3 regions of the Kitasatospora sp. NPDC096147 genome follow, and region 3 is predicted to be linked to each of the others. Evidence: riboswitches for the same ligand, from Rfam matches in the RefSeq annotation. Region 3 holds a riboswitch; each other region holds the start of a gene.
The links. Region 3 has a riboswitch for thiamine pyrophosphate ahead of ACIRBX_RS07675 (purine-cytosine permease family protein). Riboswitches for the same ligand answer to the same signal wherever they lie in the genome.
Positions count from the first base shown of each region.

Region 1: another riboswitch for thiamine pyrophosphate. It lies ahead of thiC (phosphomethylpyrimidine synthase ThiC); the one in region 3 lies ahead of ACIRBX_RS07675 (purine-cytosine permease family protein).
Region 2: another riboswitch for thiamine pyrophosphate. It lies ahead of thiO (glycine oxidase ThiO); the one in region 3 lies ahead of ACIRBX_RS07675 (purine-cytosine permease family protein).

Region 1 is NZ_JBIWFX010000002.1:305,226-308,489, forward strand. Features, by position in the region: gene ACIRBX_RS06885 (DUF5326 family protein) at 1-79, shown strand, start outside; gene ACIRBX_RS06890 (LPXTG cell wall anchor domain-containing protein) at 171-1,127, opposite strand; TPP riboswitch at 1,303-1,438, shown strand; gene thiC (phosphomethylpyrimidine synthase ThiC) at 1,434-3,257, shown strand.
Region 2 is NZ_JBIWFX010000003.1:54,145-57,408, forward strand. Features, by position in the region: gene ACIRBX_RS10760 (zinc-dependent alcohol dehydrogenase family protein) at 1-841, opposite strand, end outside; gene ACIRBX_RS10765 (ArsR/SmtB family transcription factor) at 982-1,290, shown strand; TPP riboswitch at 1,418-1,530, shown strand; gene thiO (glycine oxidase ThiO) at 1,524-2,675, shown strand; gene thiS (sulfur carrier protein ThiS) at 2,672-2,890, shown strand; gene ACIRBX_RS10780 (thiazole synthase) at 2,896-3,264, shown strand, end outside.
Region 3 is NZ_JBIWFX010000002.1:476,046-479,309, reverse strand. Features, by position in the region: gene ACIRBX_RS07680 (S1C family serine protease) at 1-1,265, opposite strand, end outside; TPP riboswitch at 1,436-1,583, shown strand; gene ACIRBX_RS07675 (purine-cytosine permease family protein) at 1,576-2,913, shown strand; gene ACIRBX_RS07670 (glycerophosphodiester phosphodiesterase family protein) at 3,001-3,264, shown strand, end outside.

The DNA of each region.
Region 1 (3,264 bases), 170 kb from region 3:
CTTCCTGTTCAAGGCCCTGATCGTGGTCGGCGTCGCGGCCGGTGTGGTGATCCTGGTCAAGAAGGCCGCCAGGAGCTGACGGCACCCCGAACGCGAACGGCCCGGCCCCCTGCCACGGGGAGCCGGGCCGTTCGGCGTCCGCCTCTCGGCGGGCGGCGGGTGACGCGGGATCAGGCCCGCTTGCCCCGGCGGCGCAGCGCGACCAGCACGCCGGCGCCGAGCAGCACGGCGGCGCCGCCGCCGACCGCCAGCGGGAGGCTGGACGAGCCGCCGCCGGTCGCGGCCAGCTCGGGGCCGGCCGACTTGGTGGCGGTCGGGGTGCCGGCGGAGGCGCTCGGGGTGGCCTTCTTGGTCGGCTTGGCCGACGGCCGGGTGTTGACCACGGGCTTCTTGCTCGGGGCGGCGGTCGGGGTGGCGGCCTTGGGGTCCACCACCGTGAAGTAGAAGTCGCCGTAGCCCACGTACTGGGTGCAGGTGCCCTTGCCCCCCGGGACGGCGGGGGCCGGAGCGTCCTTCGGCAGGTACTTGCCGGTGTCGTCGTCGACCACGTCGGAGCCGCCGCTCTGCGAGCCGCCGTACTCGCCGAGCGGTGCCTTGTCGGTGGCGGCCAGCCGGAACTTGACCGTCAGGGTCTCGTCCTTGGCCAGCTGGTACCGGCCGGTGTCGATGATGTGGTCCAGGTCGCCGGCGCCGAACGAGCCGGCCTTCCAGTCCCCGCCCGGCAGCTTGACCTGGACGGTGAACGAGCCGGCCGGCCAGAGGCCGTCCGCGTAGCCGACGTAGAACGCGGTGTCGAAGCCCTGCACGTCCCGGCCGGTGGAGTTGCGGAAGGTCACGGTGGACTCCACCGGGGCGCCGCCCCGGGCGAGGGTGGCCGGGAAGCCCGTCACCTTGGTGTCCAGCTCGGTGTGGCTCTGGATCCCCTTGTAGCAGGCGTAGTCGATCGGCTGCTGGGGCGTCGCGGAGGTGGACGCGGAGGTGGACGCAGAGGGGCTCGCGGAGGCGGAGGCCGAAGGGGACGCCGACGGGGAGGGGCTGGTGGCCGCGGTCGCCGAGGCGGTGCCGGCGCCGAGGCCGAGGCTCAGCAGGGTGGCGGCGGCAGCCGCCGGTATGCGGTGGGAACGCATGGTGGAAGATCCCCCAAAGTCAGTACGGAGGCGGCAATTCGGGCACGCACGGGTGCCGCTGGCCTCGCAGGATGCGGATCGTAGCGTGCCCGGTCGGTCAACAGACCGTCAGGTCTGCTCTGGACCATCCGGAGTCGGACCGCTACGGTGATGGACGTCTTGTCGCAGGCAAACGGCCTGTGGACACGGGAGCTCGGAGCACCGGGCTGAGAGGGCGCTGAAAGGTACGTGCACACCGCGTACCGACCGCTGCGTCGACCGCAGGAACCTGACCGGGTAATGCCGGCGTAGGGAGATAGAGGTCTCATGACCACGTTCGACGCACAGGAGAAGTCTGCCCCGGCCGCGGTGGAGGGCGCCGTCACCAGCGCCACCACGGGCTACCCGACTCCGGCTTGGCGCAAGGCGTACCGCGACGGCTCCCGCCCCGATCTGCGGGTGCCGTTCAAGGAGGTCCACCTCACCAACGGCAAGTCCGTTCCGCTGTACGACACTTCGGGTCCGTACACCGACCCCTCCTACCAGCCCGACGTCCGCCGCGGGCTGCCGGCCCTGCGGGACGCGTGGATCCGCCAGCGCGGTGACGTCGAGGAGTACGAGGGCCGTGAGTCCCGTCCCGAGGACGACGGCATCAAGCACACGTCCCCGCGCGGCGGGAACCTGCGCAACCTGGACGCGGTCTTCCCCGGCCGCCCCCGCCGGCCGCTCCGTGGCCGCGACGGCGCGGTGACCCAACTCGCCTACGCGAAGCGGGGGATCGTCACGCCGGAGATGGAGTTCGTGGCCCTGCGGGAGGGCATGGACCCGGAGTACGTGCGCTCCGAGGTGGCCCGTGGCCGGGCGGTCATCCCGCTCAACGTGAACCACCCCGAGGTGGAGCCGTCGATCATCGGCACCAACTTCCTGGTGAAGATCAACGCCAACATCGGCAACTCGGCCGTCACCTCCTCGATCGAGGAGGAGGTGGAGAAGATGACCTGGGCCACCCGCTGGGGCGCGGACACCGTCATGGACCTCTCCACCGGGCGGAACATCCACACCACCCGGGAGTGGATCCTGCGCAACTCGCCGGTGCCGATCGGCACCGTGCCGCTGTACCAGGCGCTGGAGAAGGTGGACGGCAAGGCCGAGGAGCTGAGCTGGGAGGTCTACCGGGACACCATCATCGAGCAGTGCGAGCAGGGCGTGGACTACATGACGGTGCACGCCGGCGTGCTGCTCCGCTACGTCCCCCTGACGGCCCGTCGGAAGACCGGCATCGTCTCGCGCGGCGGTTCGATCATGGCGGCCTGGTGCCTGGCGCACCACCAGGAGAACTTCCTCTACACGAACTTCGAGGAGCTCTGCGACATCCTGGCCCGCTACGACGTCACCTTCTCGCTGGGTGACGGCCTGCGGCCGGGCTCCACCGCCGACGCCAACGACGAGGCGCAGTTCGCCGAGCTGCAGACCCTCGGCGAGCTGGGCCGGATCGCCCGCGAGCGGGACGTCCAGGTGATGATCGAGGGCCCCGGCCACGTCGCGATGAACAAGATCAAGGAGAACATGGATCTCCAGAAGGAGATCTGCGACGAGGCGCCGTTCTACACCCTCGGCCCGCTGACCACCGACGTGGCCCCGGGCTACGACCACATCACCTCCGGCATCGGCGCGGCGATGATCGCCTGGTGGGGCACCGCGATGCTCTGCTACGTCACGCCCAAGGAGCACCTGGGCCTGCCCAACCGGGACGACGTCAAGACCGGCGTGATCACCTACAAGATCGCCGCCCACGCCGCCGACCTGGCCAAGGGCCACCCCGGCGCCTCGGCCTGGGACGACGCGCTCTCCGACGCCCGCTTCGAGTTCCGCTGGGAGGACCAGTTCAACCTGGCCCTCGACCCGGAGACGGCCCGCGCCTTCCACGACGAGACGCTGCCCGCCGAGCCGGCCAAGACCGCGCACTTCTGCTCCATGTGCGGTCCGAAGTTCTGCTCGATGAAGATCTCCCAGAAGATCCGCGACGAGCACGGAGACGGGTCCAGCGCGGTGGCCACCGACTTCGACGCCGACGCCCTGGCCGGCATGCAGGCCAAGTCCGAGGAGTTCGCCGCCGCCGGCAACCGGGTCTACCTCCCGCTCGCCGACTGATCCGGCG
Region 2 (3,264 bases), on a different contig from region 3:
GCCGCAGCCGCTCCGGGTCGCCGGTGACCTCGAAGAGCGTGTAGGTGCGGGTGCTCAGCGCCGGGTACTCGTCGGCGTTCGGCAGCGGGGTCGGGCGCGGGTCCAGCCGCCCGTAGACCACCAGCTGCCCGCCGGGGGCGATCGCCCGGGCCAGGGTGTTCACCCCGGGGCCGGAGACCGGGTCGAAGGCCAGCCGGACGCCCCGGCCGCCGGTGATCTCCGCGACCCTCGCGGGCAGGTCCTCCCGGTCGGTGACGATGACGTGCTCCGCCCCGGCCGCCAGCAGGGCCTTCCGCTTGGCCTCGCCCCGGGTGGTGGCGATCGGCACCGCCCCGAGGTGACGGACCGTCTGGATCGCGGCCAGGCCGACGCTGCTGGAGCCGGCGGTGACCAGGACGTGGTCGCCCGGCCGGACCGGGGAGTCCTCGGCCAGTGCCCCGTACGCGGTCAGGTAGGCCATCCAGACCGCCGCCCCGGCCACCGGGTCCAGCCCGGCGGGGGCGGGCACCAGGGCGTGGGCCGGGACGATCACGTGGTCGCCGTAGGTGCCGTAGACGTTCTGCGGGAAGGCCGGCACCACGCCGACCGGATCGCCGGGGGCGAAGCCGGTGACCTCGGGGCCGAGCTCCTCGACCACGCCGGCCGCCTCCGCACCGAGGCCCGACGGGAAGCTCGGCCGGAGGAAGTACCCGCCCGAACGGAACATCACCTCGGCCCGGTTGAGGCCGATCGCGTCCACCCGGATCCGGACCTCGCCGGGGCCGGGCGCCCGGACCTCCACCTCACGCACCGTCAGGACCTCGGGGCCGCCGATCTCGTCGAACTGGACGTGCCGCGCCATGGTTCGGTCTCTCCTTCTGCCGGATCCGCACTCGGAACGACCGAACCATGAATTTCGACCACCGTCAAACTTCGATGACAGTCGAACATCGCCCGGTCCGGCCGTACGATGGGACCTACCCGCCCTCCCGAGGAGTCACCGTGACCCGCACCCTGGATCACCCCGAACTGGCCGACGTCACCCTGCAGCAGGTCCTGGAGGCGCTGGTCGACCCGGTCAGGCGGCGGATCGTCACACAGCTGTCCGAGTCCGGGGCCGGCATGAGCTGCGGCACCTTCGACGCCACCGTCTCCCGCTCCACCCTCACCCACCACTTCAACGTGCTGCGCGAGGCCGGCCTGATCCGCCAGTCCTACGCGGGCACCACCAAGCTCAACACCCTGCGCACCGAGGACCTGGAGGCCCGCTTCCCCGGCCTGCTCCGGGCCCTGCTCGACGCCACCGGCTGACCTGACGACGGGGCCTGCGGCGGACCCCGCGGCGGACCTTGGAGCTTCGCACCAGCGGGGCCCGCCACGGCCGCGCCCACTCCGTGAACTCGCCCTTCGGCCGACGACCCGGGCGGGGATATGGTGGGGCGGTATCCACGGGAGCCCGGCGCACCGGGCTGAGAGGCGGGCTGACGCGGCCGGCGACCGTCCGAACCTGATCCGGGTCATTCCGGCGAAGGGAGTGCACGGCTTTGACACGCACCGAGAGCGACGTGCTGGTGATCGGCGGCGGCATCATCGGCCTGGCGGTCGCCTGGCGCACCGCCCAACGCGGCCTCGCCGTCACCCTGGTGGACCCCGAGCCCGGCCGGGGCGCCGCCCAGGTGGCGGCCGGCATGCTGGCCCCGGTCACCGAGCTGCAGTACGGCGAGGAGCCGCTGCTCCGCCTCGGCATGGCCTCCAACGACCGGTACGCCGACTTCGTCGCCGAGCTCACCGACCTCACCGACCTGGAGACCGGCTACCGCCGGACCGGCACCCTGGCGGTGGCGCTGGACTCCGACGACCGCGAGGAGCTGCGCGAGCTGCACGCCTTCCAGCAGCGGCTCGGCCTGGAGTCGCACTGGCTGACCGGCCGGGAGGCCCGCCGGCTCGAACCGATGCTGGCCCCCGGGGTGCGCGCCGGACTGCACGTGACCGGCGACCACCAGGTGGACGGCCGCCGGCTGGCCGCCGCGCTGGTGCTGGCCTGCGAGCGGTCGAACGTCACCGTGATCCGCTCCGCAGCCGTCGAACTCACCGTCACCGACGGCCGGGCCACCGGCGCCCGGCTCGGCTCCGGCGAGCAGCTGACGGCCGCTCAGGTGGTGCTGGCCGCCGGGCCGCAGAGCCACCGGCTGCCCGGCCTGCCGGACGGCGTGCTGCCGCCGGTGCGGCCGGTCAAGGGGCAGGTGCTGCGGCTGCGCATCCCGTCCGCCTACGCGCCGTTCCTGTCCCGCAACGTCCGGGCCGTGGTGCGCGGGCAGCACATCTACCTGGTGCCCCGCGCGGACGGCGAGCTGGTGATCGGGGCGACCAGCGAGGAGCAGGGCTACGACACCACCGTCACCGCCGGCGGGGTCTACGAACTGCTGCGCGACGCCCACGAGTTGGTGCCCGGCCTGACCGAGCTCCCACTGCTGGAGACCGGTGCCGGGCTGCGCCCCGGCTCGCCGGACAACGCCCCGCTGCTCGGCCCGACCGCGCTCCCCGGGCTGGTCGCCGCCACCGGGCACTACCGCAACGGCGTGCTGCTCACCCCCGTCACCGCCGACCTGACCGCCGACTACCTGGCCACCGGCGCGGTGCCCGCGCTGGCCGCCCCCTTCTCCCCCAGCCGCTTCACCCCGAAGGCCGCCGCATGAACCAGCCGAGCCCAATCCCCCTCACCGTCAACGGCACGCCCCGCGAGGTGCCCGCCGCCACCACCCTCGACCTGGTGGTCAGCGAGCTCAGCGCCTCCCCCGGCGGGGTCGCCGCCGCCGTCAACGAGGCCGTGGTGCCGCGCAGTTCGTGGTCCGCGACCGTGCTCCACCCGGGCGACCGGGTGGAGATCCTCACCGCCGTCCAGGGAGGCTGAGCAGCATGGCCGACGACCAACTCACCATCGCCGGGACGGTCTTCGACTCCCGGCTGATCATGGGCACCGGCGGCGCCCCCAGCCTGGAGGTGCTGGAGCAGGCCCTGCTCGCCTCCGGCACCCAGCTGACCACCGTGGCGATGCGCCGGGTGGACCCGGGCACCCAGGGCTCGGTGCTCGACGTGCTGACCCGCAACGGCATCCGGGTGCTGCCGAACACGGCCGGCTGCTACACGGCCGGGGAGGCCGTGCTCACCGCCCGCCTCGCCCGCGAGGCGCTCGGCACCGACTGGGTGAAGCTGGAGGTGATCGCCGACGAGCGCACCCTGCTGCCCGATCCGGTCGAACTCCTGGACGCCGCCGAGACCTTGGTG
Region 3 (3,264 bases):
CCGCCGCTGTTGGACTGGATGGCCGAGTTGATGCCGATCACCGCGCCGGAGGCGTCGAGCAGCGGGCCGCCGGAGTTGCCCGGGTTGATCGAGGCGTCGGTCTGCAGGGCGTTCATGTAGGACGCCTGGGCGCTGGTCTCGTCGCCGGAGGCCACCGGGCGGTCCTTGGCACTGACGATGCCGGTGGTGACGGTGCCCTCCAGGCCGTAGGGGGCGCCGATCGCGATGGTGGCGTCGCCGACCGCGACCTTGTCCGAGTCGCCGAGGGCGAGCGGGACGAGCTTGTCCTTCGGCGGGTTGTCGAGCTTGATGACGGCCACGTCGTAGCCCTGGGCGCGACCGACCACCGAGGCGGGGTAGGAGGCGCCGTCGGAGAACCTGACGGTCAGTTTGCCGCCGCTGGCGGCCGGGGCCACCACGTGGTTGTTGGTGAGGATGTGGCCCTCGGTGTCGAAGACGAAGCCGGTGCCGGTGCCGGACTCGCCGGAGCCCTGGGCCTTGATGGTGACCACGCTCGGCAGCGCCTTGCTGGCGATGCCGGCCACCGACTCCGGGGCCCGGTTGACCGCCTGCTGGTTCTGGCTGGCCTGGACGGTGGTGCTGGAGTTGCGGCTGCCCGAGGAGGAGACGGAGCCGTCGCGGTCGGCGACCGAGACGCCGATCGCGCCACCGGCCAGGCCGGCCAGCAGGGCGACGGCCGCGACCAGGGCGATCAGACCGCCGCGCTTGCGACCGGGCACCGGGGCGGGCGCGCCGGGGAACTCCGGGTAGCCGGGCAGACCGGGCCCGCCCGCACCGCCGGCCGGAGCGGCCCAGCCGCCGAGCGGGGTGCCCGCACCGAAGGGGTGGTGCGGCTGGTGGGGCTGGGGCTGCGGCTCGCCGAGCGGGGCGGCCGACACGGCGGCCGGCGGCGCGGGGGCCGGGGCCGGCGGCGCGGCGGCCGGGGTCGCGTACGGGTTCTCGGCGGCGACCGGCGCAGGGGCCGGAGCGGAGACCGGCGCCGGAGCCGGAGCCGGGACGGCCGGCGGCGGCGCGTCCAGGTAGGACGGAGCGGGCGGCGCGGCCGGGGCCGGGGGCAGGACCGGGGGCGGCGCATCCAGGTAGGAGGGGGCGGCCGGCGGCGGCGCGACCTTCCCGAAGACCACCGTGTCGGCGGGCGCGGGCGCGGCGGCTGACCCGGCGTCAGCCGGCTCCACCGGACCGTGCCCCGTGGAGGTGCGCTCCTCCTCGGGACCGGTGGCCCCACTCACGTGCTCGGTGCTCACGGACGACCTCCATAGCTGACAGGACCTTGGGCCACAGTTTTCCGCATGTCCGATTCAGTTGTCGTAAGGAGCGTCCTGAAGGATTGGTGAGAATCCTTAGCCGTCCCCGACATCCCACTCCTCGGGCCCCGCCTTGGTGTTCGACGGCCCGGCGGCTAGCCTGGCGCTCCAAACTGACACGCGGGAGCTTGGACCGTCCAGGCTGAGAGTGCGCGGAACGACCGTACGCCATGCAGACGCTGGCCGTGCGGCGAGGGAGCGCAGACCGCTCGAACCTGTCCGGGTAATGCCGGCGTAGGGAGCTACGGCCATGACGGCTGCTTCGCCTTCCCCTGTCCACGACGTCCCCGCGAGAGCCGAGGCGCCGCTGGTCCTCGACACGGCGCCGCCGCGCACGCTGGACTTCCGCGCGCTGTTCTCGCTCTGGGCCAACCTCGGCGTCAGCCTGATCGGCTTCACCAGCGCCGTCACCGTGATCGGCGTCAAGGGCGCCGAGCTCTCGCTGGCCGCCGCGATCACCGCCACGGTGGCGGGCACCGCGATCGGCACCTCGATGCTGGGCGTGGCCGCGCTGATCGGCGCCCGGACCGGCGCCCCGGCGATGGCCCTGCTGCGCGGCCTGTTCGGCACCAAGCTGTCGTACCTGCCGACGGTGCTGAACATCGCGCAGTGCATCGGCTGGGGCGTGTACGAGCTGCTGGTGATCGCGATGGGCGCGCAGGAGGTGACGGGCACTCAGGGCTGGCACTGGCTGTTCGTCCTGCTGGCCGGGGTGCTCACCACCGTGCTGACCATCTGGCCGCTCGGCTCGATCGCGGTGCTGCGCAAGTACGTGACGATCGCGGTGGGCATCGCGATGGTCTACTTCACCGTCCAGCTGGTGCGCCAGGGCGTGCCGAACCCGGGGGCCGGGAACTGGAGCGGCTTCCTGACCGCGACCGACGCGATCATCGCGGTCTCGATCTCCTTCGTCCCGCTGGCCGCCGACTACACCCGGCACGCCCGCACGCCCGGGGCCGCCTACTGGGCCACCTTCTCCGGCTACTCGCTGGCGCAGGTCTGGTGCTACCTGCTCGGCGTGGTGGCACTGCTGCAGTCGGACGGGGACGCCACCCGGATCTTCTCCTCCTTCACCGGGGTGGCGGCCGGCTGGGCCTTCCTGCTGGTGCTGGTGGTCCGGGAGACCGACCAGTCCTTCGCCAACGTCTACTCCACCGCGATGTCGGTGCAGAACCTGCTGCCCACGGTGGACCGCCGCCTGCTGACCGGCGGGATCGGCGCGCTGGTGACGGTGCTGGCGCTGAACATCGACGAGTTCACCGCCTCCTACTACGCCTTCCTCGGCCTGATCGGCGCGGTCTTCGTGCCGATGTTCGCGGTGCTGGCGGCCGACTTCTTCCTCGGCTCGGGCCGCCGCGGCTGGAACCTTGGCGAGGACGCCCCGCCCCGGCCGCTGATGCTGGTGGCCTGGGCGCTCGGCTTCGCCGCCTACCAGTTCATCGCTCCCACCGCGGTCGGCGGCTGGCAGGAGTTCTGGCAGGACCTGCAGTCCTCGGTCGGCTTCACGGCCCAGCCGTGGACCTCGGCCTCGCTGATCTCCTTCCTGGTGGCCGGGCTGGCCACCCTGGCGGTCCAGCCCCGCAGGTAGCCGGCCGGTACCGCCGCCACGGGGACTTCACCGGGAGTTTCCCGTGGCGGCGGTCGGGCGTCACCGGGCGCCTCGTAGGGTGGCCGGGTGGACACCCGTGACCAGCCCTCGACCTCGACGAACGCCGCCGACCGCAGCGCGGTGCGGGTGATCGCCCACCGCGGCTCCTCGGCGGCTCAGGCCGAGCACACCCTGGCCGCCTACCGGCTGGCGATCGAGGAGGGCGCGGACGGGCTGGAGTGCGACGTCCGGCTGACCGCCGACGGGAAGCTGGTCTGCGTCCACGACCGCACTGTGCACCGCACCTCCGACGGCCGGGGCGCCGTCTCCGCCCTGACGCTGGCTCAGCTG